Regions from separate parts of the Nonomuraea sp. CA-143628 genome, predicted to be linked through region 3. Evidence: riboswitches for the same ligand, from Rfam matches in the RefSeq annotation. Region 3 holds a riboswitch; each other region holds the start of a gene.

Region 1 (10,370 bases), 350 kb from region 3:
CCGCCGGACTGGGAGCCGGTCTTCGTCCTCGAAGGCCGCCAGATGACCTGGTCCGGCGGCAGTCGCCGCCCCGCCGAGACCGGCACCGAGGTGGTCGAACTCGACAGGGACAGCGTGCCCGAGATGCTCGACCTCGTCGCGCGGGCCAAGCCGGGGCCGTTCTGGCCGCGTACCCGCGAACTCGGCACCTATCTCGGCGTCCGCGACAACGGCACCCTGGTGGCGATGGCGGGTGAGCGACTCCGGCCGCCGGGGTGGACAGAGATCAGCGCCGTCTGCACCGCCCCCGAGGCACGCGGGCGAGGCCATGCCGCCCGCTTGGTCGGTGCGCTCGTCACGCGGATCGTGGCTCGTGACGAACGGCCCTTCATCCACGTGGCCGAGGCGAACACCGGCGCGATCGCCCTGTACGAGCGGCTCGGCTTCGAGACCCGCAAGCCCGTGACCTTCCGGGGGTTCCGCACGCCGTGACGGCTTCCGTCGCTGAGCCGGGGCGCTAGCGGACCTTGATCTGCAGGGCCCCCGCCGTTGGCCGCAGGCTGGTGGCCAGCATGGCGGTCTTGCGTTGCTCGATGGAGAGCCGCACGCCCTTGGGGTCCGGCCGTACGGCGCCCGCGAACGAGTCCCTGCGCCAGTCGGAGAGCTTCTCCTCCTTGACCACGTCTCCGGTGTGCGGTGCGTGCACCATGTATCCGGGTTTCGAGATCATTCCCACGTGCCCGAGCCCGTGGAAGAAGACCAGGTCGCCTGGCTTGAGGTGGTCCCAGGAGATCTTCTTGGAGTACGCGGCGTACTGCTCCGTCGTGGTGCGCGGCAACTCGATCCCGGCGCGCTCGTACGCCCTGAGCATGAGCCCGGAGCAGTCGTAGCCGCTGTCGCTGGTTCCGCCCCAGACGTACGGGATGCCGCGCTTCTTCATGGCGAACTTGAGGGCGACCTTCCAGGCCGGAGTGGTCTGGCTTATCGGCTGGACGGGCTTGCTCTCGGTGCCGGCAGGGGTGGTGGGGCCGGCAGGGGTGGTGGGGCCGGCAGGGGTGGTGGGGTCGGCCGGGGTGGTGGGGGCGGCGTGAGCCGGAGCGGCCAGAGTGAGCCCGGCGACGGCAGCCGCCAGGCAGATGGCGAGGGGAGCCACTGCTGTGTCCTTCCATACGGCCTACCGGGTTAGCTGACGGGCTCGGGCCTGGAAGTGGCCCTACGGCGATGCCGATTCGCCCCAGAGGGAACTTGGGTCCCCGGCTCCACGCGGGTGAGTGGATTAGGCGGGACGAACACTAACAAAACGGTCAAAGGCTTGTAAACTGTCTAAAATCGGGCAGTCAACGAGGCGGGCATGACATGGCAGGTAATCGACACCACCCCGGCGGGCCAGGTAGAACCGGCCACTATGCACATGGATCAGCCGATAGGGGACCTACTGCGGGACTGGCGGCACCGGCGCGGGCTCACGCAGCTCGACCTGGCCCTCCAGGCCGACGTGTCCGCGCGCCACGTCAGCTTCGTCGAGACCGGGCGGACGATCCCCAGCCGGTCCATGGTGTCGCGCCTGGCCGAGCAGCTCGATGTGCCGCTCCGTGCGCGCAACCGGTTGCTGCTCGCGGCCGGGTACGCGCCCATCTACCCCGAGCGCCCGCTTGACGACCCCGACCTGGGCAAGGCGCACGAGGCGCTCCAGCGGATCCTGCGCGGGCACGAGCCGTATCCGGCGATGGCTCTGGACCACCGGTGGAACCTGCTCCTGGCCAACGACGCCATGAACGTCTTCCTCGACGACGTGGCCCCGGCCCTCCTGGAGCCGCCGGTGAACATGATGCGACTCGGCCTGCACCCGGACGGGTTCGCGCCGCGCGTGCGGAACCTGGCGCAGGTTCGCGGGTTCCTGCTGCCCCGGCTCGCCAGGCAGGTCACCCGTGCGGGGGATCCGGAGCTGAGCGCGCTCTACGAGGAGCTGCTGGCCTATGGAGACGATGGCGAGGCGCCGCTGCCCGACCCCGCCGACATCGCGCTGCCCGTACGGATCACGCATCGGGGGGACGAGCTCTGCTTCTTCAGTACGATCACGACGTTCGGCGCGGCGTTCGACATCACCCTCGAAGGGGTCGCCGTCGAGGCGTACTTCCCCGCCGACGACGAGACCACACGGCTGATCGGGAACCGTTGATGCCGCCGCCGGATGGTGCGGGCCCGCCGCGCGGGCGGCTGACGTCCGCTGACGTCAGCGATGCCGGCTGCCGTTCGTGGCGCCGGGTGGCGTCAGTACGCGGCGGTGAACCTGACCCGGTGGTGCGTGGGTCGTTCCGCCTCGTCCAGCAGCACGACCGCGAGGTCCTCCATGGAGATCGCCGAGTTCCCCTCGGCGTCCATGAGCAGCTCGTCGGCCCCCAGCCGGTAGACGCCGGTACGTTCGCCCGGCGCCAGCAGCGCGGCCGGACTCAGGTACGCCCAGTCCACACCGGTCTCCGCGCGGCATGCCTTGAGCTGGTCGTCGCAGGCCAGCGCGATGTCACGGTAGGCGTCGGACATGAAGCGCGGGTCGTCGAGCACGGTACGCCCGCCGGACCCGGGAACGGTCAGCCCGGCCGCCCCGCCGACGAGCAGCAGCCGGACGCCGGTCCCCGCGAGCCCCGCCAGCAGCGCCTTGGCGGTCGTGACGAGATCGTGCTCGCGGCCGGTGGGCGGGCGGGTCGCGCTGATCACGAGATCCCGACCGGTGCCGAGCCTGGTCACGTCCTCGACATGAGCGGCGTCGCCGACCTGGGGATGGGCGCCGGGGTGCAGTGACGGGAAGCGGGCCGGGTCGCGTACGACGGCGGTGACCTCGTGGCCACGGGACAGCGCCTCGGCCACCACGCGAGAGCCGACGCTGCCCGCCGCTCCGAACACGGTGATGCGCATGCTTTCTCCTTGATCGGCAGTAAGAGATGAAGGGGTGGGGATCGGACGGTCAGGGGGTGGGGATCAGACGATCACCGGCGTGCGCGTCCGCTTGACCTGACGGCTTCTGCTCTGGGCTGTTACGAGGGTCTGGGTCGTTATGAGGCTCTGGGCCGCGACGAGGGCGGCTGGTCTGGGCCGCGATGAGGGCCGCCACGACGACGAGCCCGCCCACGATCTGGGCGATGGTGAGCGACTGGCCGAGGGCGAGCCAGCCCAGCGCGGTGGCCACCAACGGGCTGAGCAGGCCGAGGAAGGTGACGTGGGTGGGGGAGAGGGCGCGGATCCCCCGGAACCACAGGGAGTAGGCGACGGCCGAGCCGATGACGGCGAGGTAGGCGTACCCGGTCAGGTTGGCCGGGGTCAGTGCGGCGGGCGGCGGTCCTTCGACGAGGAGGGCCACCGGGAGCAGCAGCAGGCCGCCGGCCACCAGCTGCCAGCCGGTGGTCGCGAGCAGGGGCGCCGGTGAGGTCCACCGCTTGCTGAGGACGACTCCGGTGGCCATGACGATCGCGCCCCCGGCCGCCGCGGCGATGCCGACGGCGTCCAACCGGGCGTCGGCCCGCAGTACGAGGAGGCTGACACCGGCCACACCCGCCACGGCGGCGATCGCCGTACGCGCGGACAGGCGCTCGCCGAGCAGGCCGGAGGACAGGCCGGCGACCAGGAGGGGCTGCACCGCGCCGATGGTCGCGGCCACCCCGCCGGGCAGCCGGTACGCGCCGATGAACAGCAGCGCGAAGAACAAGCCGATGTTGAGCGCGCCGAGCGCGAACGCGCGCCACCACCACACTCCTTGCGGCAGGCGCCGGGTGAGCAGGAGGAGCAGCAGCCCGGCGGGCAGGGCCCGGACGACCGCGGCCAGGAGCGGGCGGCCGGGCGGCAGCAGTTCGGTGGTGACGAGGTAGGTGGTCCCCCAGAAGGCCGGGGCCAGCGCGGTCACCATGATCAGGGCAAGTCGATTTCTTAGCACTAAGACAATGTATCTCACCGCTAAGACATCCGATAGGGTGGAGTTGTGACTGATCATGTTGACCGGGTGCTGGAGCAGTGGGCCGAGCAGCGGCCTGACCTGGATGTGTCGCCGATGGCGATCATCGGGCGGCTGTCACGGCTGTCGCGGCTGATCGGCACGGAGCTGACCCGTACGTTCAGCGCTCACGGGCTCGACTCGGCGTCGTTCGACGTGCTCGCCACGCTGCGGCGCAATGGACGGTCGTTGACCCCGGCCGAGCTCATGAAGTCGGCCATGGTCACCTCGGGGGCGATCACCCAGCGCCTCGACCGCCTCCAGTCCCGGGGCCTGGTGTCCCGTACGCCCAGCGAGAAGGACGGCCGAGTCGTCTATGTCGCCCTCACCGAAGAGGGGCGGGAGCTGATCGACCGGGTGTTGCCCGATCACGTCGAGACCGAGCGCCGCCTGCTCGCCGCGCTCCCCGAGCCCCGGCGCGCCGCCCTGGCCGGCGAGCTCAAGGAGCTCCTGGAGTCACTGGGCGACACGCTGGACTGAACGGCGAACACCGCATGCCGGGGGATCGCTCAGACGGGTGGGACGAGGGTGAAGTATCGGTCCAGCACGGCCCGGTCACCGTGCACGTCGAGCCGCTCGTACGGGATGCGGTGCCACAGGAACAGCATGAGGTCCGACGCGGTCCCGACCACCTCCACGTCACAGCCGTCCGATTCCACGTCGGCCCCTTCTACGTGGCTCACGTCGGTCTCGTCTACGAGGCTCACGTCATCTCCGTCGAAGCGGACCGTCCACCGCCCCGGCCCGTCGCTCTGCCGGAAGCCGTACGTCTCTCCCGCTCCGGGCGGCGCCGCCGTCCAGGCCCGCCGGGCCGGGGCCATCACCTCGAGCGTCTGCCCCACCGCGTCGGCCGCCAGCTCCGCGTCCATCGGCCCGGCGGTCCCCGCCACCATTTCGGCATCCCAGCGGTGGATGGCCGCCTCGATCGTCTGCATCCGCAACCAGAATCCGACGCTCTGCTCACCCGACCACGTCCACACCGGCACACCCGGATCCGTGGTGGCGAACGCGGCCCCCAGCTTGGCGGCGCCCTCCGCGAACCAGTCGAGCAGCCCGGCCGGCAGCGGCCCGGTCGCCGGTGCCCCCGCCGGATCCGGCCAGCCCACCGGATCGGCCGGCAGACCGAGGAAGGACAGGTCCGCGGGATCCGGCTGCTCGGTGAGACGGTCGCCGATGACCCACACCAGGTAGCGGTGCACGCCGCCCAGATGCATGACAAGATCGGGCACGCCCCAGCCCGGACAGGACGGCACCAGACCGGAGTCAGCGGCCCGGCACGCCGCCTCGAACGCGCGGATCTCCTGGCCGAAGTGGGAAAGATGATCCATGCCTTCACTCTGCCCGCCCCACCCGCTCCCCGCCAGCGGCACCCACGAACCTCCGCCCCCCGGAGGGGGTGTCCCTCCCGGGGCCTCTGCCGGGACGGGCCGCCTTCTTCCGCTCCTCCGAAGGGGTGTCCGCCCAGCCACGAGGGGCCGTCGTCCTCCGCGCCTCCGGAGGAGGTATCGCTCCCTAGGGACCTCAGCCACGACGGGCCGTCCTCCTCCGCGCCTCCGGAGGAGGTAGCCCTCCCGAGAGACCCCAGCCACGAGGGACCGTGCGTTTTTGTCTCCGGACGGGGCATCCCTCCCAAGGGACCCCAGCCACCATGGGCCGGTTCCTCTTCTCCTCCGGAGGAGGTATCTCTCCTAAGGACCCCAGCCACCACAGACCGTCACACGGATTGAGACGGTCGTAGGACGAACCCCCCCCGGGAAACCCTGTGGGGCCACCCCACTAGCGTGGTTGGAATGAGATTCGGCGGGACGCTGGCCGTGCTTCTGTCCGCCTGGTTCATGGCCCAGTTCGACTTCTTCGTGGTCAACGTCGCCGCGCCGTCCTTCGAACGCGAGCTGCACGCCAGCCCCGCCGCCCTGGAGCTCATCGTGGGCGGCTACGCCTTCACCTACGCGGCGGGCATGATCACCGGCGGGCGGCTCGGTGACCGGTACGGCTACCGGCGGATGTTCATCGGCGGCGTGGTCGCGTTCACGATCGCGTCGCTGCTGTGCGGCATCGCGCTGAACCCGGCCCAGCTCGTCGCCGCCCGCCTGCTGCAGGGGCTGGCCGGTGCGGCGATGGTGCCGCAGGTGCTCGCCATGATCTCCGCGGTCTTCCCGCCGGACGAGCGCCGCCGCGCCGTGGGCTGGTACGGCGCGGCCGGTGGTCTCGGCTCGATCGCCGGCCAGGTGCTGGGCGGGCTGCTGCTGTCGGCCGACCTGTTCGGGCTGGGCTGGCGGGTCATCTTCCTGATCAACCTGCCCGTCGGCCTGGTCGTGGTGCCGCTGGCCGCCTGGCTGCTGCCCAGGGTCGAGCCGGCCGGGCGCGCGCGGCTGGACCTGCTCGGCGCGGCCGGGCTGGCCGCCGGGCTGGCGCTGGTCCTGGTGCCGCTCGGCCTCGGCAACGGCGCGGGCTGGCCCGCCTGGACGTGGATCTGCATCGGCGCGAGCCTGCCCCTCCTGGGCCTGACGCTGCGCTGGCAGTACGTGCTGGGCAGGCGCGGTGGTCAGCCGGTGCTGGACCTGGCGCTGCTCAAGGTGCACTCCTACCTGGCGGGCGTCGGCGCGATCACCGCGTTCATGGCCTACTTCGCCTCGTTCATGTTCACGCTGACGCTGCTGCTCCAGGGCGGGCTGCGGCTCACCGCGTTCCAGGCCGGGCTGGCGTTCGCGCCGATGGGCGTGCTGTTCACGATCAGCTCGCTGCTGGGGACCCGCCTGGTCGGGAGGTACGGCCTGATCGTCGTCATGATCGGCGGCATCGTGACCGCGTCGGGCCTGGCGCTGCTGCTGGGCACGGCGGGGGCCGGGCTGCCGTGGATCATGGCCGCGCTGGTGCTCGTGGGGCTCGGCAACGGCCTGGTGATCCCGCAGCTCATCGGGGCGGCGCTGGTGGAGGTCGCGCCGCACCAGGCAGGTATCGGCTCGGGCTTCCTCAGTACGGCCCAGCAGTTCGGCGGCTCGGGCGGGGTCGCGGTGATCGGGGCGGTCTTCTTCGCGGCCGCGAAGGGCGGCGACTACACCGGGGCCATGCGCTGGTCGGCCGCCATAGATCTGGCGCTCATCCTCGCCGTGGTCGCGGTGGTGGCCTACAACAGGCGCCGGGCTATTCGGCGGGCGGCGCCGGCAGCGACGTCCCGTACAGCCGGGACACCCGGAGCCTGATCACCAGCCGCCGGTCCGCGACCGCCTGACCCAGGAACGCGGTCGCGCCGACCGGGTCTTCGAGGCCCGCCGGCCGTCCCGACCGCATGGCCAGCAGCTCCCGGCCCACCTCGTCGCCGGGCTCGACGCTCACCGGCGACAGCTCGGCCAGGCCCTCGGCCACGGCGTACGACCAGAAGTCGTCGCTGGCCACGTACAGGGCGGCGCGTGGGTCCTTGTGCAGTTGGCGTACTTTGAGTCGGCCGTCGACCGTCGCGACGCGCACCACCCGCTGGTCGGAGTCCCAGTCGTACACGACGGTCGACAGGTGCGGGCGGCCGTTGGCGCCCAGCGTGGCCAGCGCGCCGAAGCGCTGCTGGCTGAGCAGGTGGGACAGGTCCTCGTCCGGCAGGCTGCTGGGGCCGGGCTCGTAGGCGGCCTGATCCTCGGCCAATTGAATCTCCTTTGCCTATTGCCGAATGCCCTTATTGCTGAAGGCCCTCATTGCTGAAGGCCCTTATCGCTGAAGGCCCCTGTTGCCGAAACCCTACCCAAGCCCTGGTCAAGGAGCGAAGCGCTGCGACTGCTATATGCCGAAATATCGGCCAAGGTAGGTTGCTGTTATGAATCTTGCGATCACCAGCGGATATGTCGTGCCGGTCGATGGCGACCCGATCGAGGGCGGCACCGTACTGATCCAGGACGGGAAGATCGCCGCGGTCGGCCGCGAGGTCGAGATACCGCCGGGGACCCCTGTCGTCGACGCGGCCGGTGGCTGGGTGCTGCCGGGCTTCGTCGAGGCTCACGGCCACCTGGGCGTGCACGAGGAGGCCGAGGGCTGGGCCGGCCAGGACACCAACGAGAAGACCGACCCCAACGGCGCCCGCCTGCGCGCCCTCGACGCCATCAACCCGGCCGACCTGGGCTTCGCCGACGCGCTCTCCGGCAGCGTCACCACCGCCGTGATCAAGCCGGGGTCGGCCAACCCCATCGGCGGCCAGACGGTGGCGGTCAAGTGCTGGGGCCGGACCGTCGACGAGATGCTGATCCGGGAGCCGGTGAGCGTGAAGAGCGCCCTCGGCGAGAATCCCAAGCGTGTCTATGGCGACCAGAACCGGCTGCCCGCCACCCGCCAGGGCGTGGCGGCGGTGATCCGTGACGCGTTCATGAAGGCGCAGGACTACCGGGCCAGGCGGGCCGCGGCCGACGACGAGGGCAAGCCGTTCGATCGCGACGCCACGCTGGAGATCCTCGTACGGGTCCTTGACGGCGAGCTGCCCTGGTGCCAGCACACGCATCGGGCCGACGACATCGCGACCGCGCTGCGGCTGGCGGACGAGTTCGGTTACCGGGTGGTGATCAACCACGGCACGGAGGGGCACCTGATCGCCGACGTGCTGGCCGAGCGCGGCATTCCGGTCATCATCGGGCCGCTCTTCACCAGCCGTTCCAAAGTTGAACTCCGGCACCGCTCGCTGCGCAATCCGGGCATCCTCGCGCGCGCCGGGGTCGAGCTGGCGATCACCACCGACCATCCGGTGGTGCCGATCCACTTCCTGGTCCACCAGGCGACGCTGGCGGTCAAGGAGGGGCTGGACCGGGAGGTGGCGCTGCGGTCCATCACCGTCAATCCGGCCCGCATCATGGGCCTCGACGACCGGGTGGGCGCCCTGCGTCCGGGGCTCGACGGCGACGTGGTGATCTGGTCCGGCGACCCGCTGGACATCATGAGCCGGGCGCTGCGGGTCTTCGTCGACGGCCGCGAGGTGTACTCGTACGCGGACGGGGTCGCCGATCCCTACTACCGGGAAGCCGCGAGGTGATCAAGGTCGGCAAGTAATCGTCAAGCGTCTGTCGACGGGCCTCATTCATAGTGGGAGCCCGTCCGAAAAGAGGTATGGCGATGACAGTAGGGACCCGACCTTCCTCGCTCCCGCAGCGGCCCAGCAAGGCGCTGCTGATCTGCCTGGTGATCTCGAGCGCCCTGGCGGTGATCGTGCTGGTCGGCATGCTGCTGGATGGCGGCCCGATCGGGTTCGGGCTGTCGATGCTGCTGGCACTGGCGCCCCTGCCGCTGTTGCTCGCGGCGGTGCTCTCGCTCGACCGGCTGGAGCCCGAGCCGGGGCTGCACCTGGGCTTCGCGTTCGCGTGGGGCGCGGGCGTGGCGATCGTGCTGGGCATCGTGCTGACCCTCGCCGGCCAGGCGATGTTCGCCAGGGCCGGTTACGGCGAGCAGACCGTCGACGTGCTGGGGACGGTCTACCTGGCCCCGGTGATCGAGGAGGCGCTCAAGGGCTCGGCGCTGCTGCTGCTCCTGGTCAGAAGGCGGGAGATCGACGGGCTCACCGACGGCATCGTCTACGGTTCGATGGCCGGCCTGGGCTTCGCGACCGTCGAGAACGTGGGCTACTACGTGGGCGCGTTCTCCGAGGACGGTGTGGGCGGGGCCGTACAGTTGTTCGTGATCAGAGGGCTGATCGACCCGCTCGGTCACCCCGTCTACACCGCGATGACCGGGCTCGGTGTCGCGTACGCGCTCACCCGCCGTGGCCCCGCGCGGTTCGCGGCCATCCCGCTCGGCTACCTCGGCGCGGTCCTCCTGCACGGGCTCTGGAACGGCACCGCCACGCTCCAGTCGCTCGGCTGGCTGGGCGCGGCCTACCTGGTGATCATGGGCGCGCTCATCGGGCTCGTCCTGGTGACCGTACGCGAGCGCAGGCAACTGGTGGCCAAGATAGGCACCTACCTGCCCGCGTACCAGCCCACCGGGCTCTTCACCCCGCCGGACATCAAGATGCTGAGCACCCTGTCCGCCCGCCGGTCCGCGCGCAAGTGGGCCAAGGGCGCGGGGCTCGGTCAGGCGATGGGCGACTACCAGCAGGTGGCGACCGAGCTGACCATGCTGCACCTGCGCGCCGAGCGCGAAGGCGTGGACCCGGCCGGGTTCGCCGCCGAGCGCGACGTCCTGCTCGACGCCTTGAGCAGGGCCCGGCGCTGGTAGCCACCGTCCTCCACCTGGAGGCACCTGGAGGCGTGGCTCAGTGGCGGGTGACGAGTGCGGCCACGGCCGTGGCCGCCGTCAGCGCGATGCACGCCGCCACCGCGACCACCACCCCCTGCTGCGCCCCGAGCCCGCCGATGACCCCTGCCACCCCGGCCGCCCCCAGTGAACTGCCCACGTACCGGGCGGTGTTGTTGGCGCCCGACCCCATGCCGACCCGATGCGA
Region 2 (10,370 bases), 500 kb from region 3:
GACTACTACCGGACCGTCACCGACGTCGACTGGACCAGCATCAGCCCCGCGGCCATGATCGAGCCCGGCACCCGCACGGGCGCCTACCGCACCGCCCTGGACGACCTCGTCATCGACGACGACGGCAACAGCACCATCTCCGTGGAGGACTACGCGGTCGCCCTCCTCGACGAGATCGAGCGGCCTGCCCACCGCCGGCAGCGCTTCGCCGTCGGCTACTGACCGGCAGGCGCACAGGGGTTCGGCCCGCCACTTCCCGTGGGAAGCGGCGGGCCGAACCCCTGGGGAGCGGCGGACCTAACCCGCTCACTGCCGTCCATGGCATTGCCGCATTTCGGACGACCGACTACATTGCTCCGCCATGAGCCTCCGCGAGCAGCTGTGCGAGTACGGACAGAGAGCCGTCGAGCAGGGCCTGGTCATCGGCACGTCGGGCAACCTGAGCGTCCGTCAGGGCGAACTGGTCGCGGTCACCCCGTCCGGGGTCGCGCTCGACCGGCTGACGCCGGAGATGTGCCCGATCGTGGACATCGAGGGGTACCTGGTCGAAGGCGACCTGCAGCCGTCCTCGGAGACCCCGATGCACCTGGCCGTCTATGAGACCACCGGCGCGCAGGCCGTCGTCCACACGCACTCGGTGTTCGGGACCGTCGTGGCCACCACGATGACCGAGCTGCCACCGGTCCACTACAACGCGCTGCTGCTGGGCGGGGTGGTGCGCGTGGCCGAGTACGCGACGTACGGGACGCCGGAGCTGGCGGCCAACGTCCGGGCGGCGCTCGACGGCAAGCAGGCGGCGCTCATGGCCAACCACGGCGGCGTCACCATCGGCGCCACGCTTGAGCAGGCCTTCGAGGCCACCCGGTTACTCGAATGGCTGTGTGAGGTGTACGTGCGGGGGCTGAGCGTCGGCAAGCCCACGATCCTGACCGACGAGCAGCTCGCAGCCGTGATCGACCGCTCGCTCAACCCCCCGGCCTTCCCCCGCCGCACCACCTGAACGACTACAGGTGGGCCGCCTGTTCGGCCAGTCCCAGTGGCAGGCCGCCCGAGCCCGCGATCTTGTCGTGGAACGACTTCAGCGACCCGTCGTACGACTCCCTGATCCGGTCGATCTCGATCGCGCCCGTCAGGTAGGACGGCGCCTGCGTGGGCCAGGCACAGTAGCGGTTGACCTCCCCCTGCGCCGTTCCGGGTGACAGTGACGCCTTCGTCGCCATGAACGTCTCCGCCTCCTCGATCGACATGTCCTCGCAGTGCAGCGCCGTGTCCACCACGATGCGGGCCGCGCGGAAGATGCGGCAGTCCAGGTGCGCCAGCTCGGTGGCGAGCGTGTCGAAGTAGCCCTGCTCGTGCAGCACCTTCTCGACGTAGAGGGCCCAGCCCTCGGTGAAGTACGGGGTGCGGAACACGTTGCGCACGGTCCGGGTGTTGCTCGCCATGTGCGACAGGTGCCAGTGGTGGCCAGGGTAGGCCTCGTGGACGGCGATCGACGGCATCTGGGCCCGCGAGTTCGTCCGCAGGCGCTGCCGTACCTGCTCCTCGGTGAAGCCGTCAGGCGTGTACGGCACGAAGAACACGCCGGTACGCGAGCTGCTCAGCGGCGGCGGCGACAGGTAGTGGGCCACGGCCAGGACCGGCCTGGTGTATTCGGCCGAGGGCAGCACCAGGCACTCCTCCCCCTCGGGGAAGGTCACCAGGTCGCGTTCCCTGACGAACTCGCGGGCCCGGTGGGTCTCGGCCTCGTACTCGGCCCGCATGTCGGCCAGCGTGGCGGGATGGTCGTCCATCAAGGACTCCATCGCGGCGCGCCAGTCCTCGGTGCCGTTGAGCCTCTTGGTGACCTCGCGCATCCGCGCGTCCAGCGACGCCCAGGCCGCTTCGCCCTTTTCGTGCAGCTCGGCAGCGCCGTACCCGAGCAGTTCGCGCTCGCGCAGCAGCGTCGAGTAGAGCCGCTCGCCCATCCGCCAGGTGCCGCCGCACTTGAACTCTTCGAGGAAGGTGACAAAGGCATCGAAAGCGGCGGCGGCCGGCTCGGCGGCGGACGCGAGCCGCGCGCGCAGCTCCGGGTCCGTCACCATCGACGGGATGGTCTTGGTGAGGAAGTTGCGCCCAGTGCGCGCCTGCCCGAGGCCGCGCTGGACGAGCAGCGGCGCCGCGAGCTCGGCGTCGAGGTTGGCCCGGCAGGCGGCCAGCACGTCCGGCACCTCGGCCAGCCGGGAGAGGGCGGCGGCCACCAGCTCAGGCTCGGGCTTGAGCCGCCGCTGGAACGGCGTGAACATGGAGGTGAAGATCGCCGACAGGTAGACGGCCGGGTCGCGCCGCCAGTCCGGCCAGGAGGCGAGGGCGATGGAGCCCCTCAGCTGAGACAGGACGAGATCCCTGTCGATCGCGTCGTCCGGTGTCGGCGTCTCCAGTCTGGAGAGCCGGTCCAGCCAGACGATCTCTTCCCGCTCACGGGCGGCGAAGGCGGCGGCGGTGAAGTCACCGAGCGTGTGATCGTAGCCGTCGGCTCCCAGGGTGCTGGCGACGACGGGACGACCGGAAAAGTACCACTTGAGAAACTCGTCCACGTCCGCACAATATCCTGGGCATATGCCCCTACAGATCACCGGCGCGCTCGGCAACCCCGACCTGATCCGCCTGCCTTGGGAGGTCCCTCTCGCCGACTGGCCGACGCATCACATGGTCGACCTGCCGCGCGGTATCTCGCGGCACGTGGTGCGGTTCGTACGGCTGTCCGGCAACGTGTACGCGATCAAGGAGATCAGCGAGCGGTACGCCAGGCGGGAGTACCAGCTGCTGTGGGACCTGGCCAGGCTCGACGCGCCGTCGGTCGAGCCGATCGCCTACGTCACCGGCCGGGACGAGGGGCTCGACGCGGCGCTGATCACCCGGCACCTGCAGTTCTCGCTCCCGTACCGCGCGGTCATGTCGGGCACGCTGCGGCCCGACACGCTCACCCGGCTGCTGGACGCGCTGGCCGTGCTGCTGGTGCGGCTGCACCTGATCGGCTTCTACTGGGGCGACTGCTCGCTGTCGAACACGCTCTTCCGCAGGGACGCGGGCGCCTTCGCCGCCTACCTCGTGGACGCGGAGACCGGCGAGATGCATCCGATGATCAGTGAGGGTCAGCGGCTCGGCGACATCGAGACCGCGCACATGAACATCTTCGGCGAGATGCTCGACCTGGAGGCGGGCGGGCTGCTGCACCCGTCGATCGACCCCATGGACACCGCCGAGGACATCGTGACCCGCTACCACCGGCTGTGGAACGAGATCACCCAGGACGAGATCATCGAGGAGGTCGACTGGCACCGGGTGGAGCAGCGGATCAGGCGGCTCAACCTGCTGGGCTTCGACGTGGCCGAGATGATGGTGCGGCGCAAGGTCGGCACCGGGCGGCTCATCGTCCGGCCCAAGGTGGTCGACGCGGGGCACCACCAGCGGCGGCTGCTCCGGCTCACCGGACTCGACGTCGAGGAGAACCAGGCCAGGCGGCTGCTGAACGACCTCGACGGGTTCCGGGTCGCCAAGGGCCTGCGGCACGAGGACGAGGCGATCGTGGCGCACCGGTGGCTGGCCGAGGTGTTCCAGCCGACGGTCGAGGGCATTCCGGCCCGGCTGCGCGGGAAGCTGGAGCCCGCGCAGCTCTTCCACGAGGTGCTGGACCACCGGTGGTACCTGTCGGAGGCGGCCGGGGCCGACGTGGGCATCGCGGCCGCCGTGAAGTCGTACGTGGACAAGGTGCTCGTCCACAAGCCCGACGAGAAGGCCCTCCTGCCCGAGGAGCCGGGCGGCCTCCTGGAGGAGGCGGACGACCTGCTTGAGGAGTCGGACCTTGAGGAGCCGGACCTTAAGGAGTCGGACCTCAAGGAGTCGGACGGAGTTCAGTAGGCGACCGTGATGCGCCGGCGCGGGTGCTCGCCCTTCTCCACCTCGTCGGCGATCGCGATCGCGTAGTCCTCGGCGGAGATGCGGCTGTTGCCCTCGGCGTCGGTGAGAAGCCGGTCGCCGCCGACACGGAAGTGGCCGGTACGCTCTCCGGGCGCGATCTCCGCGGCCGGGGAGACGTAGGTCCAGTCGAGGTCGTCGACCTCGCGATAGAGACCGAGAGCGCTCCGCTGGGCCAGCGCTTCCTTCTTGTACATCTCCGGGAAGCCGGGCGTGTCGACCAGGTCGACACCGGGCGCCACCTCCAGGCCGCCGGCGCCGCCGACGACGACGAGCCGCCTGACCCCGGAGGCGCGGACGCCGTCGATGAGGGCGCGATGGGCGTCGAGGAACGGTCCCTCGGGCTCGCTCCCGTCGCGGGGCGGAGCGATCGCGCAGATCACGGCGTCGTGGCCGCGGCCCAGCGTGGCGGCATCGCGCACATCTCCCTTGACCGGTCCCGACCTGCTGACACCGGTCACCTCGTGGCCGCGGGCCGCCAGTTCGGCGGCGATGCGCTGACCGACCATGCCGGTCGCGCCAAAGAGAAGGATTTTCATATTCTCCAGAGTATCCGTTGGACATCGGCGAGCCGGGCCGAGAATAATGTGAGCGAAGCTCTTAAATATCGCAAGCAATACCCCTAATCAGGAAATCTCCGTCGCGGTTAGGTTTTTCTCCACCTTGGCCGTAGACATCTTTAACCTCATACATATCTCGCTTTATCCGATCACCCGGCCGTCATCCGCCGCTCCTACGCTGTCCCAGTCCTCATGACGGCGTGGGAGGGTCACGTGCTGGGACTGGATGACTGCCTGACCGAGGTCATGGCGATACCAGGCGCGCTGGACGCGATGCTGGTGGACCAGACGAGCGGCATGGCCGTGGCCATCAGCGGGCCACCGCAGGGCGTGGACGCCGAGAGCTCCGCCGCCGCCCTGACCGAGACGCTGCGCGCGACCATGGACGGCCTGGCCCGCTCCTGCCCCGGCGAAACCGTTCGTATCGACGACATGCTGGTCACTACCGACAAAGGCCATCATTTACTCAGATTCCTCGAAACGGTATTCGAGGGGCCGCTCGTCATTTACCTGCGCCTCGACCTGGAACGGTCGAATCTCGCCCTGGCGCGATACCGCCTGCTGAACATCTCCCGCCAATTGCTCACCTGAGCCATGGCACCGCTGGACACGCTTCTGGCCGGCCTAGCCCGTGAACGGGCCACGGGCGCCCTCCGCGTGGGCCGGGCCGGGACGATCTTCCTCAGCGAGGGCCGGGTCACGTACATGGAGTGCGCCCAGACCCCCGGCGTCGAGCGGCTGCTGGCGGCGCGCGGGCGGCTGCCGGAGACCGCGCTGCGCAGGCTGCAGCACGACGGGGGCTGCGCGCGCCTGCTGGAGGAGGGGCCCGTCACCCTGGGCGAGCTGCAGTACTGCGTGCTCGGGGCCGTCCTGGACGCCGCGTTCTTCCTGCTGCCGGCCGGCGGGTCGCGGCCGAAGTTCCGGCCGGGCGAGCAGCACTGGCTGGGCGGCCAGTGGTTCTTCGACGTGGCGGGCCTGATGCGGGAGTGCGCGCGCCGCCGCGCCTATCTCGCGCAGATCTGGCCGTCCGCCCAGCTGGACACCGCACCGGTACGGCCGGCGCCGTGTCTGCCGGGCAGCGGGGTGACTCTGGACTCGGTCCAGTGGGAGGTCGTCACCGGGGCGGGGGCCGAGGCGACACCGCTCGACCTGGCCAAGCGGATCGGCAGGTCCGGCTATTCGGTGCTGCTGGCCGTACGGAGGATGGCGGCGGCCGGTCTGCTGGCACCGCCCGTGGAGACGACCACGACCACGCACGCCCCAGACGGCCCGCTCAAGGGCGCCGCCACGCGCGGCACGTCGCGAGCCCCGGAAGAGAGCGCGGCGAAGACCGCCGGTGAGCACAGGGCGGGGAGCGCCAGTGAGCGCGCGGCGGGGACCGCGAGTGCGGGCCCGGCAGAGAGCGACGGAGACGGGCGGGGTGCGCTGCCGCATCGGGGGCGGGTAGCCACCGGTGAACGGCCGCCGCACGATCCCCGTGCCCCCGGCCTGCCGCTCGGCCCGCCGGTCACGGCGGACCCCACGGACCTGGCCCTGCTGATGCGCCTGAAGAAGGCACTGGAGGAGCTGACATGAGGTTCCCCCGCCCGCAAAGGAGGCCACCGGTGGAGCTGCGTGAAGAAGTGCTCAGGGAGATGGTTCTCCTGCGCGAGCGCACTCCGGACATCAGCGGGAGCGTCGCCTGCACGGTCGACGGCATGAGCATCGCCTGCGACAACGCCGACGGCAGTGGCGAGCAGGTCGCCGCATTGTCGGCGGCGCTGCTCGCGCTGAGCAGGCGAATGACGATCATGACCGGTCAGGGCGTACTGGAGGAGACGCTCATCTCCGGCACCGCCGGCTTCGCCGCCTTCTACGCGGCGGGCCCCACCATCGTCCTCGCAGTCCTGGCTGAGCCCGGCACCAATCTCGGGCTGCTCCGGCTGGAGGGGCGCAAGACGGCGGCCAGCGTGGCCGCCATCTCAGCACGGATTCACTGAGCCTGAACGGAGGAAGGCATGGCCAGCATGGACGTCTCTCTCAAGGAGATGATGACGATCGACGGCTCGCTCGGCGCGGTGATCGTCGATCACGGCAGCGGCATGGCGCTGGGCGCGCTCGGCGGCTCCAAGGACCTGGATCTCCAGGTCGCCGCGGCGGGGAACACGGAGGTGGTCAAGGCCAAGCTGCGCACGATGGACTCGCTGGGGCTCAAGGACGCCATCGAGGACATCCTGATCACGCTCAGCGGCCAGTATCACATCATCCGGCCGATCAGCGGCCGCGGCGGCAAGGGGCTCTTCCTCTATCTCGCCCTGGACCGGTCACGGGCCAATCTGGCGCTGGCCCGGCACCAGCTACGCGGCATCGAGGAGAAGCTGGAGGTCTGAGAGACCCGGTGGCTCGTGTCCGGGCGCGGCGGACACGAGCCACCGACCATCCCTGGTATGTCAGCTCGTGGTGAGCTTGGTGATGGCGCTGACGATCTCAGGCCAGAGCGGCCGGGGCAGGTCGTGGCCCATGCCGGGGAACGTCAGCAGCGTGGCGCCCGGAATCGCCGCCGCCGTGGCGTGGCCGGCGGCGACCGGGACGAGCGCGTCGGCCTCGCCGTGGATGACCAGGGCGGGGATCCCCAGCGTGCCGAGCCGCTCCGTGCGGTCACCGGAGGCCATGATCGCGGCCAGCTGCCGGGTCGTGCCCGGCGGGTCGAAGCACCGGTCGTAGGCCTGGCCGGACAGCCGGAGGATGCGTTCCCGGTCCATGTCGAAGCCGGGTGAGCCGATCACCGCCCAGGTCCTCAAGGACTGGGCGAGCACGGCCTCCCGATCGGTCGGGGGCGCGGCGAGCAGCACCGCGCTGGCCTCCGGCGTGGGCGGGGCCACGTCCGGACCAGGGGTCGACATGATCGAGGTAAGGGTCAGCACCCGCTCGGGGTGCCGGATGGCGAGCGTCTGGGCGATCATCCCGCCCATCGAGGCGCCCACGACGTGGGCGGCGGGCCAGCCGAGGACGTCCATCAGCCCGGCCGCGTCGTCGGCCATGTCGTCCAGCAGATACGAAGAGGACGTCCCCAGTGTGGGAACGCCCTCGTCGTGCAGGTGTGTGGAAAGTCCGGAATCACGGTTGTCGAATCTGACAACGTGATGGCCCTGCTCCGCCAGGAGCTCGCAGAGCTCGTCGTCCCAGTGGATGAGCTGGGCGCCGAGCCCCATGATGAGGAGCAGGGGACGTCCGCCGGGTGAGCCGAAGGACTCGTACGCGATCTCGATGCCGTTCGCGGCTGCAAGCGTGGTCACGAGGTCAGAATGACATTCTGTTTCCCGGGACGCAAAGACCGTCAGCCTCGAAATCGACGACCATCAAGGCCGTCGGCTCCAGACCTGACGGCCGTCATCGAGACCGTCTTCGGACCTGACGGCCGTCAGCGCCGGACGAGCTTGCGGATCCGCTCGCGGCCGACCGTCGAGCCGCCGAACATGGCCAGCGCGACCGCCGCGGCGGCGCCACCGATGGCGTTCGACTCGACGATCTTCTCCTCAGCCTTGTCGGCCTTCTTGGCGGCCACCGGCACAGCCTTGGCGGGAGCGGGCTTGACCGCGGCGGGCTTGTCGCCCTCGGTCACGATCTTCGGGGGCTTGGCGGGGTTGTGGTCCACGACGGCGTACGAACCGGTCGAGTAGGGCAGCGGGTAGTTCTTCTTGCCCGGGCCGCTACCCCACTTGGTGATGACGTAGTCGATCTTGATGTGGCCCGCGCCACCGTTGCCGTCCACGCCCAGCGTGCTGGAGTTGAAGCGGCCACCGGTCAGGGCGGCGAAAGTCTTGGCGTCGAGGTCGAGCATGACGCCGCTGGAGGACGGCACACCCGGGCCGCGGTCGCCGACGAAGAAGGGCATCTTCTTGCCCTTGTAGACGACATAGCCCTCGGTCATGAGCGGCCAGCTCGGGCTGGCGGCGAGCCCCTTCTGCATGGGCTTGCCGCTGGCCGGCAACCCGGTGTCCCCGGCGCGGCCGGAGGAGTCGTCCCAGAAGTAGGACGCGGTGGTCTTGCCCTTGAGCAGGACCTTCTTGTCACTGCCGGTGTCGGCGTGTGCGGCGGTGCCTGCGCCGATGGAGATCGCACCGACGACTGCGGCGGTGAGCATGGCAGATCGAACAGACATGGAGTAGCAAAGTCCTTTATACGGGAACAAGGGGATTGCGCTCGCGAAAGATGGGCGTAGCCGGGCAAAACGCCAAACGGGCGCTACGCGGAGCGTGGAAGAGCGGGGGAAGGCGCCGGTCAGTCGGCGGACGACAACACGCGGGCTGGCGGCACGACGCGGGGGTTACGCATGCGGTAGGTGTCCTCTCCATCTCGCCTACCGGGTTAGCTGACGGGTTCGGACGTGGAGATGCCCTACCGACCGCGGTCGGATTCACCCCTAAGGAACGTTTGGTTCCCCGGTTCCCGCGAGCGGGATTCGGCGCCTGCCGGTTGGTACTCCCCTGTTGAAGCCCCAAAGTCACCGGCTGGTAACTCCATGAACTATAGGGAGCAAACCGGACAAAGGCAAACATAAGCCCATGAAACGGGCGAAGATCTACCTAGAGGGTCAAGAAAAAAGGGGGTACGGCATGCCGTACCCCCAGAAAAGCTCAGGTCAACCGCCGCTCTTCCGCCTGAAAGAACGCTTGCTGGCGGCGGGCCCGTGAGCGCCGTGAATCTTGGAAGGGTCGTTGCCCCTGCCACCCGCGCTCGAGTCGGCATGCTGGTTACGCTTGCGCTCCAGCGCCTCGCGGAACTTGCGCTTCATCTCGTCCTCGGGAGTTTCGTCGACTTCCGGCTCCGGTGTTTCCGCCATGAGGACCTCCTGGTGTTGGGGACAAGGACAGCTTCGCATGACGGCGCTCAGGACGCGAAACTGGCCTCGACCTTGGGCTGCGGGGTTTCGCGGTCGATCCGCGCACCGGGCATGGCGATCAGGGCGGCCAGCGCCACGAGGGCGCCCACGACACCCAGCGAGGGGATGACCAGGGCCGCGGCCGAGGCGTGCGCGGCGGCCAGCCCGTGCAGCGGCGCCTCGGTGGCGATGACAGAGGTGTAGGCGGTGCCGGCCAGCGCCAGGGCGACCGAGCCGCCGATCTGGCGGAAGAAGGTCAGGTTGGCCGAGGCCGTACCCATGTACTGGGGCGGCACCGAGTCCCGCACGGCCACGGTCAGGCCGGAGAGCATCGGGCCCATGCCGAGGCCGATCAGCGCCATCCACCCGACGAGCACCCAGGGCGGCGTGTCCAGCGTCAGACCGGCGCACAGCAGCGTGCCCACGACCAGCAGGAACGGCGCCGCCACCAGCCACGGCTTGTAGACGCGCGTCCGGCTGATCAGCGCGCCCACGACCATGCTGCCCACCACCATGGCCAGGGTCAGCGGGTAGATCCGCAGCCCCGACTCGGTGGCGCTGGCGCCGAGCGCCTCCTGGAAGTAGCGCGGCAGGAACACCACACCGGCGAACATGCAGAAGGCGGTGAAGAAGGACGTCACGTTGACCAGCGTGTACGTACGGTTCCGGAACAGGTGCATGGGCATGATGGGCGCCTCGGCCCGCCTCTCCACCACCACGAACACCACGAGCGACACCAGAGCCAGCACGATCGGCCCGATCACCGGGACGCTGGTCCAGGTGTGGCCGTCGAGCCCCTTCTCGGTCAGGCCGATGAGCAGCGCGCTGATGGCCACCGTGAAGACCCCGATGCCCAGATAATCAGGCCGCCCGCCGCCATGCCCCGACTGGCGCGGCAGGCGCCGCACGATGATCGCGATCAGCACCAGGCCGATCGGCACGTTCACATAAAAGGCCCAGCGCCAGCTCGCGTGGTCGGTGAAGAGCCCGCCCAG
Region 3 (10,370 bases):
CGTTTCCCCGGGGTAGGTGGCGGACAGCGCGGCACGGCGCCGGGCGTAGTGGGGCGTCGCCGGACGGGCTCGTACCTCGATCGGATGGTCTTGCCAGCCGGTCCGCATGAACTCCAGCAGCTTGTCCGGGAAGTCGGGGTCGTGCGACGCCGTACGCGCCGTCGCGAAGTGGCTCTCGCCTCGGTTCGACATCAACGCCTCCAATCCTGCGTGCTCACCTTCGTGAGCACGCGATTGGTAGTATGTACTATTGCATGCTATTTGCAACAGCGACTTCATGGCATTAAATGCGAGACGCGGCTGCCCTCCTCGACGCAGCTGTGAGCCAGATCACGGTTGAGGTTGACCTTGGGTCAGGGTGGAAGCTCGGCGCAGCGGCACGACGCCGCCCCGGACCTAACACACTCGAAGGATCGAACCACCATGACGATCACCCTTTCCGACCAGGACAAGAGCACCCTGCGGACCGCCGCGTACGGCGCCGTGTCGCTGATGGCCGCCGCCGGCGCCGCCGGCATGCCCCACAAGATGGCCGCCAACGGCAGCATCGCGCTGGGCTCGGCCACCGGTCTGATCGGGCACGTGCTCGCCGACCATCCCAAGGGCAAGGACCTGGCCGGCAGGTCCGTGGCCGAGATCGCCGACCGCGTGCTGCCGGCCCTGACCGCGGCCATGAGCCTGCTGGGGAAGCAGGACCCGGCCGAGGCCGACAACTTCCGCGGCGCCGTTCTCATCGCCGTCGAAACCGCCCGGATTCACCAGGACCAGCCGAGCCCTGCCGCGGCCGAGATGGCCCGCAAGATCACCGCAGCCCTCGACGCCGCCAGGGCAGCCGCCGCAGGCAGCGGGGCCGGGCAGGATCGCCCGGAGCTGCGGAAGGCGATCGAGGAGATCGTCGATTCCGGATTCGTCGGGGTGTCGCTGCGCGTGCACGATGAGCGGGGCGAGTGGGCCGGCAGCGCCGGGGCGGCCGAGCTGGGCGGGACCGCCAAACCCCCGATCAACGGACATGTCCGGATCGGCAGCACCACCAAGACCTTCACCGCGACCCTGGTGCTGCAACTGGTGGCCGAGGGCAAGGTCGAGCTGGACACCCCGGCGGCGCACTACCTGCCCGAGTTCGGGCTTGACGAGCGGATCACGGTGCGGATGCTGTTGCAGCACACCAGCGGGCTGTTCAACTTCAGCGGCGAGGTCTACGACGACGGGACGGTCGTCATGGGGATCCCCATCCCCTACGGCACCACGGGCAAGGAGTGGGTGGACAACCGGCTCAAGACCTACCGGCCGGAGGAACTGGTACGTCTGGCGTTGTCCAAGCCCGCGCGGTTCGAGCCGGGCACGGGCTGGAGCTACTCCAACACCAACTACGTGCTGGCCAGGCTGCTGATCGAGAAGGTCACCGGCCGTTCGGTCACCGAGGAGCTGCGCCGGCTGATCCTGGAGCCGCTCGGGCTGTCGGGCACCATGGTGCCCGACGCCTCACCGGAGATCCCCGCGCCGCACGCCCACGCCTACTACCGGTACGAGGACGCCGGTGAGCAGAAGACGATCGACATCACCCGCCAGAACCCCTCGTGGATCTCCGCCGGTGGTGACATGATCTCCACCCTCCAGGACCTCCACACGTTCGTCTCCGCGCTGCTGGGCGGCAGGCTCCTGCCGGCCCCGCTGCTGGCCGAGATGTGCGCCCCGCGCCCGACGGGCATCCCGAACATGGACTACGGCCTGGGAGTGTTCGTGGTGACCACGGACGGCGGCACGGTCATCTCCCACAACGGCGCCGCCGTGGGCCACGCGGCGCTGATGTCCAGCACACCTGACGGCAGCAAGACCCTCGTCGCCGCACTGAACTGCGTGGACGACGCCGACCTGTCCATCGCGGCGGCATTCCAGAACGCTCAGCAACGGCTCCTCAACGAGGTGTTCGGTGGTGGGCAGGCCGATCCGGCTTAGTCGCCGAGCTGGAGTACAAGGCAGGATTTGGCAGATGAACGGAGTCACGATCGGGCAGGCGGCGGCATTCGTCGATGTCACGGTGAAGACGGTGCGGCACTACCACAAGCTCGGCTTGGTGAAGGAGCCGGAACGCGACAGCTCCGGCTACCGGAGATACGGATCGGCCGAGTTGTTGCGGCTTGTGCAGGTGCGGACGCTGGCCGCCGCCGGGGTGCCCTTGGCCGAGATCGGGTCCCTGCTCGACGCTGACCCCGCGTTGTTCGCCGCCGCGCTCGCCGACGTCGAGCGGCAGCTCGACGATCGGATCGAGGAGTTGATCGCGCGGCGTGACACGCTGCGCCGGCTCGCCGACGGTGACCGGGCGCTGCTGCCCGACCGTGCTGTGGCGCTGCTGGAGCGGCTGTCCGGCCTCGGCTTCTCCGCGGCGGACGCGGCGGCCGCGCGGGAGGGCTGGGTGCTGGCCAGGGCCCTGGTCCCCGAGGGCTTCGACGACTACCTGTCTCATCTCGAGCATGCCCTCGAAGACACCCGGTTCGTCGCCTTGATCAAGCGTGGCGCCGAAGCCGCGGACTGGGAACCGGACGATCCGCGCATCGCCGAGCTCGCCACCGCGATGGCCGACCACTTCCTCGCCAATCCCGCACACCTGAAGATCGTGACCGGCCTGCAAGCCCGCACCGAGGCCGCGACCCGATACGAGCTGATCGCCCATCACGGCGAAGAGCGGGGATCGGCCGCGGCCCAGGGGATCGCGCTCGTCGAGACCAAGCTCCGCGCCGCCGGTGTCCGCATCCCCAGACCAGGCACCCACTGACCGCGCCCGGCCGGGCAGATCTAGAACATCGAGATGTGCACGTGGTCGAGGTGGTTCTGGGTGATGCTGCCGCGGTCGGACATCGAGCTCCACCCCGAGCCCTGGTTGATGCGCTGCTTCCAGATCACGTACTTGACCCCGAGCTTGTCCTTGTTCTCCAGCGCCCAGGCCGCCACGCGGTCGCCGAGTGCCTGGTTGGCCGCGCTGGGCATGCTGCCGCCGGTGCTCATCATGAAGTCGCACGCGCGCCCCAGCGGGTGCTCGCCGCCGCCGCCGTCCGAGCGGAAGCAGCCCACCTCGTACGGCAGCGCGAAGTCCTTCTGGATCAGCCCGCGGATCACCCGCATCCGGGCGGTGATGTTGTCGGTGCCTGAGGGCAGTTCGGGCGCCCAGCTGCCGTCCGAGCGGCGGCCGGGGCCGAACGGGATGAGGCCCTTCAGCTTCTTCTGGATGTCCTTGATGACGCCCTGCGCGTCGTCCCGCTGCTTGGCCACGTTGGCCGCGTCCTCGCGGATCTTCGCCTCCAGGGCGGTCGCCTGGTCCGCGGCCGCCTTCTTCTCGTCACGGGCGGTGGCCACGCCCTGCACGACCGCCTGTTGCTCGGCCGCGAGGTGGTCCAGCAACGCCGCGCTGGAGGCATCGGTCGGCAGAGTGAGGTTCGGCAGCGCGCCGGTGCCGTTCTGGTACTGCAGGCGCGCGAGCTCGGTGACCCGTTTCTGGGCTGTGACGAGCTGGGCCTCCGCCGTGGCCAGCCGTTTCTTGGTCGTTTCCGAATCCTGCTTGGCCTTGGCGAGTTCGACGCGCTTGAGGTTGTAGGTCTCGATGAGCTTGTCGACCTTCTTGTCCAGCTGCTTCAGTTCCGCGCGGAGCTGGGCCTCGCTGGGCTTGGGGGCGGCGGCGGCGGGCGTGGCCGTGAAGGCGCCGAAGGCCATGGAAGCGGTGGTGATGAGAGTGATGGCGAGACTCGAGGGGGACGCAGCCGCCACGAAGGGTTCCTCTCCCTATGCCGGCCGGGTTAGCTGACGGGTTCGGGCAGGGAGATGCCGCCTTACCACCTGAGTGGATTCACCCCAAGACGCGATGGGTCCCCGGCTCCCGGGCCACGCACCCGGGATTAGGCCAGCACCGACCGTTTCGGCCGGCGCTGAAAAGGGATATTAGTGGTAAATCCAAGGTCATGCGACTCCAAGCGGAAACCAATTAGAGATCTACCTGTGATTTAAGCATGCGTGCGGCTTCCTCCGGCAGGACATCGTTGACGAACGCGCCCATGGCCGACTCCGAGCCCGCCAGATACTTGAGTTTCCCGGGCGCCCGTCTGATGCTGAACAGCTCCAGGTGCAGATAGGCCAGGTCACGATCCTGCCGCACCGGTGCCTGGTGCCAGGCCGAGATGTACGGCATGGCGACGCCGAACAGCCCGTCGAGCGCCCGCAGCACGGAGGTGTAGAGCGGGGCGAAGGCGGCGCGTTCCTCCTCCGACAGCGCGGCCAGGTCCGGCACCTGCCGGTGCGGATAGACGTGCACCTCGAACGGCCAGCGGGCGGCGGCGGGCACGAACGCCGTCCACAGCTCGTTGGCCGCCACCACGCGCACCCCGGCGGCCCGCTCGGCCGCCAGCACGTCGGCGAAGAGGTTGCCGCCCCGATGCCGGGCGGCCGCGCCGAGCTGGAGCTTGGTCCGCGGGGTCACGTACGGGTAGGCGTAGATCTGCCCGTGCGGGTGTGGCAGCGTGATGCCGATCTCCTCGCCCCGGTTCTCGAAGCAGAACACCTGCTCGACGCCCTCGATCGCGGACAACTCGGCCGTACGGTCGGCCCACGCCTCCATGACCAGGCCCACCTGCTCGTCGGAGAGCCGCGAGAACGACGACGAATGCTCAGAGGTGAAGCACACCACCTCACACCGCCCCACCCCCGGCCGGACCTCACTCAGCCCCCCGACGTCCCCGTAAGTCCCGAAATTTCCGGAAAACGAGGGGAAGCGGTTCTCGAACACCGCCACGTCATAGTCGTACGCCGGGATCTCCGAAGCCCTCGTCTCGGACGACGGGCACAGCGGGCACTCGTCGGCAGGGGGCAGGAACGTACGCGTCTGGCGGTGCCCCGCCATCGCGATCCACTCCTCGGTGAGCGGGTCGTAGCGCAGCTCCGACGCCATCGGCCTGGGGTCGAGCGCCCGCCGGTCGATCGCGCTCCGGTCGGCGTCGTCGCGCCGGTCGAAGTAGATCAGCTCTCGGCCGTCGGCCAGGTGGGTGATGGTGCGTTTCACTGCGAGTCCTCCGCGATGATCAGTTCGCCGGCGCGTTCGCCCAGCTCCATGCGTGCTTCCTCGGGCAGCCCCGAGTCGCTGATGACCGCGTCCGCCTCGGTCAGATCGGCGATCGTGCTGATGCCGACCGTGTTCCACTTGGTGTGGTCGGCCGGGATGACCAGCCGGTGCGCCGCGTGCACCAGCTCCCTGTCGGTCTCCGACTCCAGCAGGTTGGGCGTGGTGAACCCGGCCCGCACGCTCATCCCGTGCACGCCGAGGAACAGCGTGTCCACGTGCAGCCGCCGGATCGCGGCCACCGCGACCGGGCCGACGAGGGCGTCGGACGGCGTGCGCACGCCGCCGGTCAGCACGACCGTGCGGTCGGCGCGCGGGTTGCGGTGGAAGACGTCGGCCACCGGGATCGAATTGGTGATGACCGTGAGCTCGGGCACCGAGATGAGGTGGTGGGCCAGGGCCCAGGTGGTGGTCCCGGCCGACAGTGCGACCGCGGTGCCGGGCCGGACGAACTGGGCGGCGCGGCGCGCGATGGCCTCCTTCTCCTGCTGCTGGCGGGCGGACTTGGCGGTGAAGCCCGGCTCCTCGGTCGAGCCGGGACCCAGCGCGGTCGCGCCGCCGTGCACCTTCTCCAGCAGCCCGCGCTCGGCGAGCACTTCGAGGTCGCGGCGGACCGTCATGTCGGAGACGCCGAGCTCGCGAACGAGGTCGGCCACCCGAACGCCGCCGCTGCTGCGCACGCGTTCGAGAATCGCCTGCTGGCGCTGCTGTGCGAGCACGCCCCCGCTCCTTCCAACAGATTCCACCAAATTATGACACGACTTTGTTGGGGAATGTTAGGTCGTACGGGTTGTGCGGTAGACCACAGCGCGAGACGTTGGGAAGCGGACCGATCACTGGAGGTATCCATGGCGAAGCGATCACGCAAGACCAAGGCGCGCAAGAAGAAGAAGGCCAACCACGGCAAGCGCCCGAACGCGAACTGACGGCCGGGCCCGGCCGCGGTGAGCTCCGTTCGTTCACCCCGGCCGGTGCGACGGCTCAGCTCGGGAGGCCGTGCAGGGCCTCGTCGATGCGCTCCTGCGGGAGCGGGTAGTCCTCCATGCTCCCCGACAGGTAGCGGTCATAGGCGGCCAGATCGAAGTGGCCGTGCCCGCACAACGCGGTCAGGATCACCTTCTCCTCGCCGCTCTCCCTGCACCGCAGCGCCTCGGCGATGGTCTCGGCCAGCGCGTGCGTCGGCTCGGGCGCGGGGACGATGCCCTCAGTACGGGCGAAGCGCACACCAGCCTCGAAGCACTCGGTCTGTGACCTGGTCACCGCCTCGAACAGGCCCAGCTCGTACATGTGCGACAGCAACGGCGACATGCCGTGATAACGCAGCCCGCCCGCGTGGATCGGGTCGGGCACGAACCCGTGGCCCAGCGTGTGCATCTTGAGCAGCGGCGTGAAGCCCGCCGCGTCGCCGAAGTCGTAGGCGTAGACGCCCCGCGTGAACGACGGGCACGCCTCGGGCTCGACGGCGCGCAGCGTGACGTCGAGGTTGCCGGCCAGCTTCTCGCGCAGGAACGGGAAGGTGAGCCCGGCGAAGTTCGAGCCGCCTCCGGTGCAGCCGATGATCAGGTCCGGCATCTCCTCCAGCTGGGCCAGCGCCTCCTCGCCGATGACGGTCTGGTGCATGAGCACATGGTTCAGTACCGAACCGAGCGCGTAGCGGGCATCCGGGTTCGCGCCGGCCACCTCGACCGCCTCGCTGATCGCGATGCCGAGGCTGCCGGGCGAGCCGGGGTCGTCGGCCAGCACCTTGCTGCCCGCACCGGTCATGGCCGAGGGGCTGGCGTGTACCGTCGCGCCGTACACCCGCATGAGCGAGCGCCGATAGGGCTTCTGATCGTAGGAGGCGCGGACCATCCAGATCTGGCACTCCAGATCGAACTGCGCACACGCGAACGCCAGCGCCGACCCCCACTGTCCCGCTCCGGTCTCCGTGGTGAGCAGCCGTACGCCTTCGCGGGCGTTGTAGTACGCCTGGGGGACGGCGGTGTTCGGCTTGTGGGACCCGGCGGGGGAGACGCCCTCGTACTTGTAGTAGATCCGCGCGGGCGTGCCGAGGGCCTTCTCCAGCCGGCGTGCCCGGATCAGCGGGGTCGGCCGCCAGAGCCGGTAGACATCGAGCACCTCCTGAGGAATGGGGATGTACCGCTCGGTGCTCACCTCCTGGCCGATCAGCTCCATCGGGAACAGCGGCGCCAGGTCATCAGGCCCCACCGGCTGCCGCGTGCCCGGATGCAGCGGCGGAGGCGGCGGCGCGGGCAGATCTGGAACGATGTTGTACCAGTTGCTGAGAGTCACCATCTCAGTGTGCGCCGGTTACCGCTCGCCCTCAATCAGGACCGCCATACGCGCGGGATGGTCGGCGCGCACCGCCACGTCGGCGGACCGCAGCGGCTCGGCCTCCCGCTCGTAACGCGCGTAGGCGGGCAGCCGCCACCGCTCGTCCTCCTCGGTCATGCGCCCCAGCGCCCCCTCGGACAGCCACAGATGCGCACTCACCTCGAACGGCAGCCCGCGGCCCAGCAGCAGCGTCCCGTCGAGCAGCAGCACAGCCCCCTGAGGCAGCGTCTGGTACGGCAGGCGGTACGCGCGGTCGGCCCGGCTGTCCCAGAGCGCGGGCAATACCTTGCCGGTCCCCTGGGGCCCCAGAGGCCCGAGCACCTCCCGGGTCAACCCTCCGGTGTCGAGCCAGTCGTCGTAGAAGACGTCGGGGTCCGTCCGGCCGTACTCGAGCCTGAGGGACGCGGGCCGCAGGAAGTCGGCGGCGGACACCCGCAACACGGCCCGGCCCCGCGTCCTGAGCGGCGCGACCAGCTCGTCCGCCAGCCGTTCGGGATGGGCGGGCGGGGCTCCGTCGACGGCGACCCGCGCGTAGGAGTCGCGCGGCAGGCCCGCGATCCGCTCGGCCAGCTCCTCGACCAGGGCCTCTCGGGAGATCGCTCGCGCACGCATCAACCCGAGCGTACGCGCTCACCCAAGGCCTGCGCGCTCACCCCGTAACCGCTCAGGCGGCGCCGGGGCCGCTGGGCCGTTTCCGGGGCCAGTCGGGCGGTCGCGGGACCGCTCAGGTGGGCCTGGGACCGCCCAGGCGGTGGTTGGGGCCACTCAGGCGGTGCGAGGGTCTTTCACGCGGTGCCGCGTGGCCACGTGGGCCCGTCGTCCTGCCTGGCGTGCCGCCCTCGGCGCACGCAATCGGGGCACACAGGTTCCCGCCGCGACCGAGCCGGGGCTTCCGGCGCGGGCTCACGCTGTGTACCTGCGGGAGCTGAGGTGTCGGAGTCGACCAGGAACATCGTGACGCGTTCCGGGTCGTAGCCGAAGGTGCGTTTGCAGCCGTAGCACCGGCCTATCGTCGTGATCCCTTTGTCCGCCATGCGGCCTCCCTATCGGGCACGCCCGGTACCGAGATCAAGAGCGTAACCGAGCTTGACTCACGAAGTGCGATAACAGCCGAAACCACCACAAGATCCTCAGGAACGGACCGCGTAGGCGGGAGGCCTGACGCGCGCACTCGCATGATGGCTACGTTGCTCGATATGAGCGACAGAACAAGATCACTTACCCTGGCGGACGTAGCCACGACATTGGACATGATCCTCGACGCGCTCGGAGCCGCGGACATCAGCCCGGCGTATCGCGTGTGCGGCACAAGCGCCGCACTCCTGCAAGGAGTCCCACTCCGCGCTGGGGACATCGACATCCTGCTCGCCGGCCGAGAAGACGTGGAAACATTCGCCGCGGCGCTCTCCTCGTTCCCCTGCCTAAATGCCGCCTCATGGTTCCCGGAATCTTCGCAATACTTCACCAGGTTCGCGGTGAACGGCGTCGAAGTGGAGCTCAGCACCGTCGAGCGGCAAGTCGATTCGGACGGTTGGGAATGTGTGGGCAGCGGCCCCTGGCAGCATTACGTCCTGGTCACCTGTGGTTCTCACCAGGTGCCGGTAGTCCGGCTGGAACTCCGGTTGGTCACGGAGCTCCTACGAGACCGGGCTGATCGATACGACCCGCTCCTCGACCACATGGGCACGCACGGGTTCGATTCCGCTCTGTTGCAACGGTCGATGAACGCCCACCGCATCCCCGCTGACCGCCGGCGTCAGGTCGAAGACCGCCTCGCGCGCTCTTCCCACGGCACCCCGTCCTGACGCTTCCCGTCTGCCTGGACGTGGCGCCCGGTCGCACAACGGGCAAAACAGAACGAAGATCACAAAGGCCAGGCTCCCGTACGGGATGACCTGGCCTTTTGTCGTGAGAGCGGACGACGGGAATCGAACCCGCGTAGCTAGTTTGGAAGACTAGGGCTCTACCATTGAGCTACGTCCGCGCGAACCGGTCGAAGTCTGGTCTAGACTTCATCCGGTCGTCAGGGCGTAAGCGTACCGGAGTCCCGGAGCGTGTGCGTACCCGGCGAGACGGGGCGTGGCGCAGCTTGGCAGCGCGCTTGCTTTGGGAGCAAGAAGTCGCAGGTTCAAATCCTGTCGCCCCGACCAGCTCGATGGCCACTTCCGATTCGGAGGTGGCCATCTGAGTGACCGGCTGGGTGACTAGGCCCCAGGGGATCCGCGCCACTCGAACCAGACACGGGGAAGGCGCTTGCGAGCGTCCTCCAGAGCCTCGGGCGTCCGTGCGCGGATATTGATGGTCGCGACACTGCCTGGGCGGTGCCACCACGACCGCTCAACACCTGGTGGCAACTCTCCGCTGTTCATGTGAGGGCTGAGGCACACCAATAGGTTGTCGTCCGCGTACCACCGACTGCCTGGCGCGCACGGTGATGACTCACTCGGATATGAGGGCAGGGGAAGAAGCTGGAACATCCGGTCCACGAGGGGAACCTCGTCCCGGCGGAGTTCGCCTCCAATGCCCAGGTCGCATTCGGTTCCGTAGGTGTTGTAGAGCGACTCGGTCAGGACCAGTTCGATGCAGTCAAGGGAGAGCCGTTCCATCCACGCGATCCCACGGATCCCGTGATCCTCGCAGCCGCAACTGGGGAGATGCACCACTGGCGGGTCGTCCAGGTGGAGATCGGCGAGCCGGACACCGCATTCCCACACGCCCTGGTTCTCAACGTGATGTGAGAGCAGATTCCATGGCTCGCAGACGCCGAGCTTGCTCAGCGGCTCCAGCCGGTGCATGGTGCCGCACAGGTCTTCGCGCAGCCCGAAGAGGGCGTACGCCTCTCTCAATGCGGTGGGAAGATGGAAGCCGAGGCGTTCCTCCGCAGCGGCGAGCTCGGAGCCGTCATAGCCGTCGCCGTCCCGGATTGGGGCCGACG

What was found. A riboswitch is a leader RNA that binds a small molecule or an ion and turns the genes downstream of it on or off. The one in region 3 is predicted to bind cyclic di-AMP.
Region 1: another riboswitch for cyclic di-AMP. It lies ahead of ACQP2T_RS16520 (C40 family peptidase); the one in region 3 lies ahead of ACQP2T_RS14890 (coiled-coil domain-containing protein).
Region 2: another riboswitch for cyclic di-AMP. It lies ahead of ACQP2T_RS12610 (hypothetical protein); the one in region 3 lies ahead of ACQP2T_RS14890 (coiled-coil domain-containing protein).

Annotation. Positions count from the first base shown of each region.
Region 1 is NZ_CP192072.1:3,536,829-3,547,198, forward strand. It holds gene ACQP2T_RS16515 (GNAT family N-acetyltransferase) at 1-471, shown strand, start outside; gene ACQP2T_RS16520 (C40 family peptidase) at 497-1,132, opposite strand; cyclic di-AMP (ydaO/yuaA leader) riboswitch at 1,136-1,272, opposite strand; gene ACQP2T_RS16525 (helix-turn-helix domain-containing protein) at 1,331-2,158, shown strand; gene ACQP2T_RS16530 (NAD(P)-dependent oxidoreductase) at 2,251-2,892, opposite strand; gene ACQP2T_RS16535 (EamA family transporter) at 2,942-3,904, opposite strand; gene ACQP2T_RS16540 (MarR family winged helix-turn-helix transcriptional regulator) at 3,950-4,441, shown strand; gene ACQP2T_RS16545 (maleylpyruvate isomerase family mycothiol-dependent enzyme) at 4,471-5,289, opposite strand; gene ACQP2T_RS16550 (MFS transporter) at 5,752-7,164, shown strand; gene ACQP2T_RS16555 (TIGR03618 family F420-dependent PPOX class oxidoreductase) at 7,106-7,597, opposite strand; gene ACQP2T_RS16560 (amidohydrolase) at 7,767-8,966, shown strand; gene ACQP2T_RS16565 (PrsW family intramembrane metalloprotease) at 9,047-10,144, shown strand; gene ACQP2T_RS16570 (MFS transporter) at 10,182-10,370, opposite strand, start outside.
Region 2 is NZ_CP192072.1:2,683,880-2,694,249, reverse strand. It holds gene ACQP2T_RS12660 (NAD(P)-dependent oxidoreductase) at 1-222, shown strand, start outside; gene ACQP2T_RS12655 (class II aldolase/adducin family protein) at 362-1,000, shown strand; gene ACQP2T_RS12650 (DUF885 domain-containing protein) at 1,005-2,573, opposite strand; gene ACQP2T_RS12645 (DUF4032 domain-containing protein) at 2,596-3,897, shown strand; gene ACQP2T_RS12640 (NAD(P)-dependent oxidoreductase) at 3,891-4,493, opposite strand; gene ACQP2T_RS12635 (roadblock/LC7 domain-containing protein) at 4,707-5,105, shown strand; gene ACQP2T_RS12630 (hypothetical protein) at 5,109-6,089, shown strand; gene ACQP2T_RS12625 (roadblock/LC7 domain-containing protein) at 6,119-6,493, shown strand; gene ACQP2T_RS12620 (hypothetical protein) at 6,512-6,883, shown strand; gene ACQP2T_RS12615 (alpha/beta fold hydrolase) at 6,944-7,789, opposite strand; gene ACQP2T_RS12610 (hypothetical protein) at 7,915-8,655, opposite strand; cyclic di-AMP (ydaO/yuaA leader) riboswitch at 8,836-8,971, opposite strand; gene ACQP2T_RS12605 (DUF5302 domain-containing protein) at 9,136-9,336, opposite strand; gene ACQP2T_RS12600 (MDR family MFS transporter) at 9,384-10,370, opposite strand, start outside.
Region 3 is NZ_CP192072.1:3,183,071-3,193,440, forward strand. It holds gene ACQP2T_RS14875 (aminopeptidase P family protein) at 1-192, opposite strand, end outside; gene ACQP2T_RS14880 (serine hydrolase domain-containing protein) at 424-1,956, shown strand; gene ACQP2T_RS14885 (MerR family transcriptional regulator) at 1,991-2,773, shown strand; gene ACQP2T_RS14890 (coiled-coil domain-containing protein) at 2,794-3,759, opposite strand; cyclic di-AMP (ydaO/yuaA leader) riboswitch at 3,764-3,904, opposite strand; gene galT (galactose-1-phosphate uridylyltransferase) at 3,974-5,044, opposite strand; gene ACQP2T_RS14900 (DeoR/GlpR family DNA-binding transcription regulator) at 5,041-5,820, opposite strand; gene ACQP2T_RS14905 (50S ribosomal protein bL37) at 5,950-6,027, shown strand; gene ACQP2T_RS14910 (TrpB-like pyridoxal phosphate-dependent enzyme) at 6,083-7,396, opposite strand; gene ACQP2T_RS14915 (uridine kinase) at 7,412-8,047, opposite strand; gene ACQP2T_RS14920 (hypothetical protein) at 8,632-9,240, shown strand; tRNA gene ACQP2T_RS14925 (tRNA-Gly) at 9,349-9,419, opposite strand; tRNA gene ACQP2T_RS14930 (tRNA-Pro) at 9,509-9,585, shown strand; gene ACQP2T_RS14935 (hypothetical protein) at 9,640-10,370, opposite strand, start outside.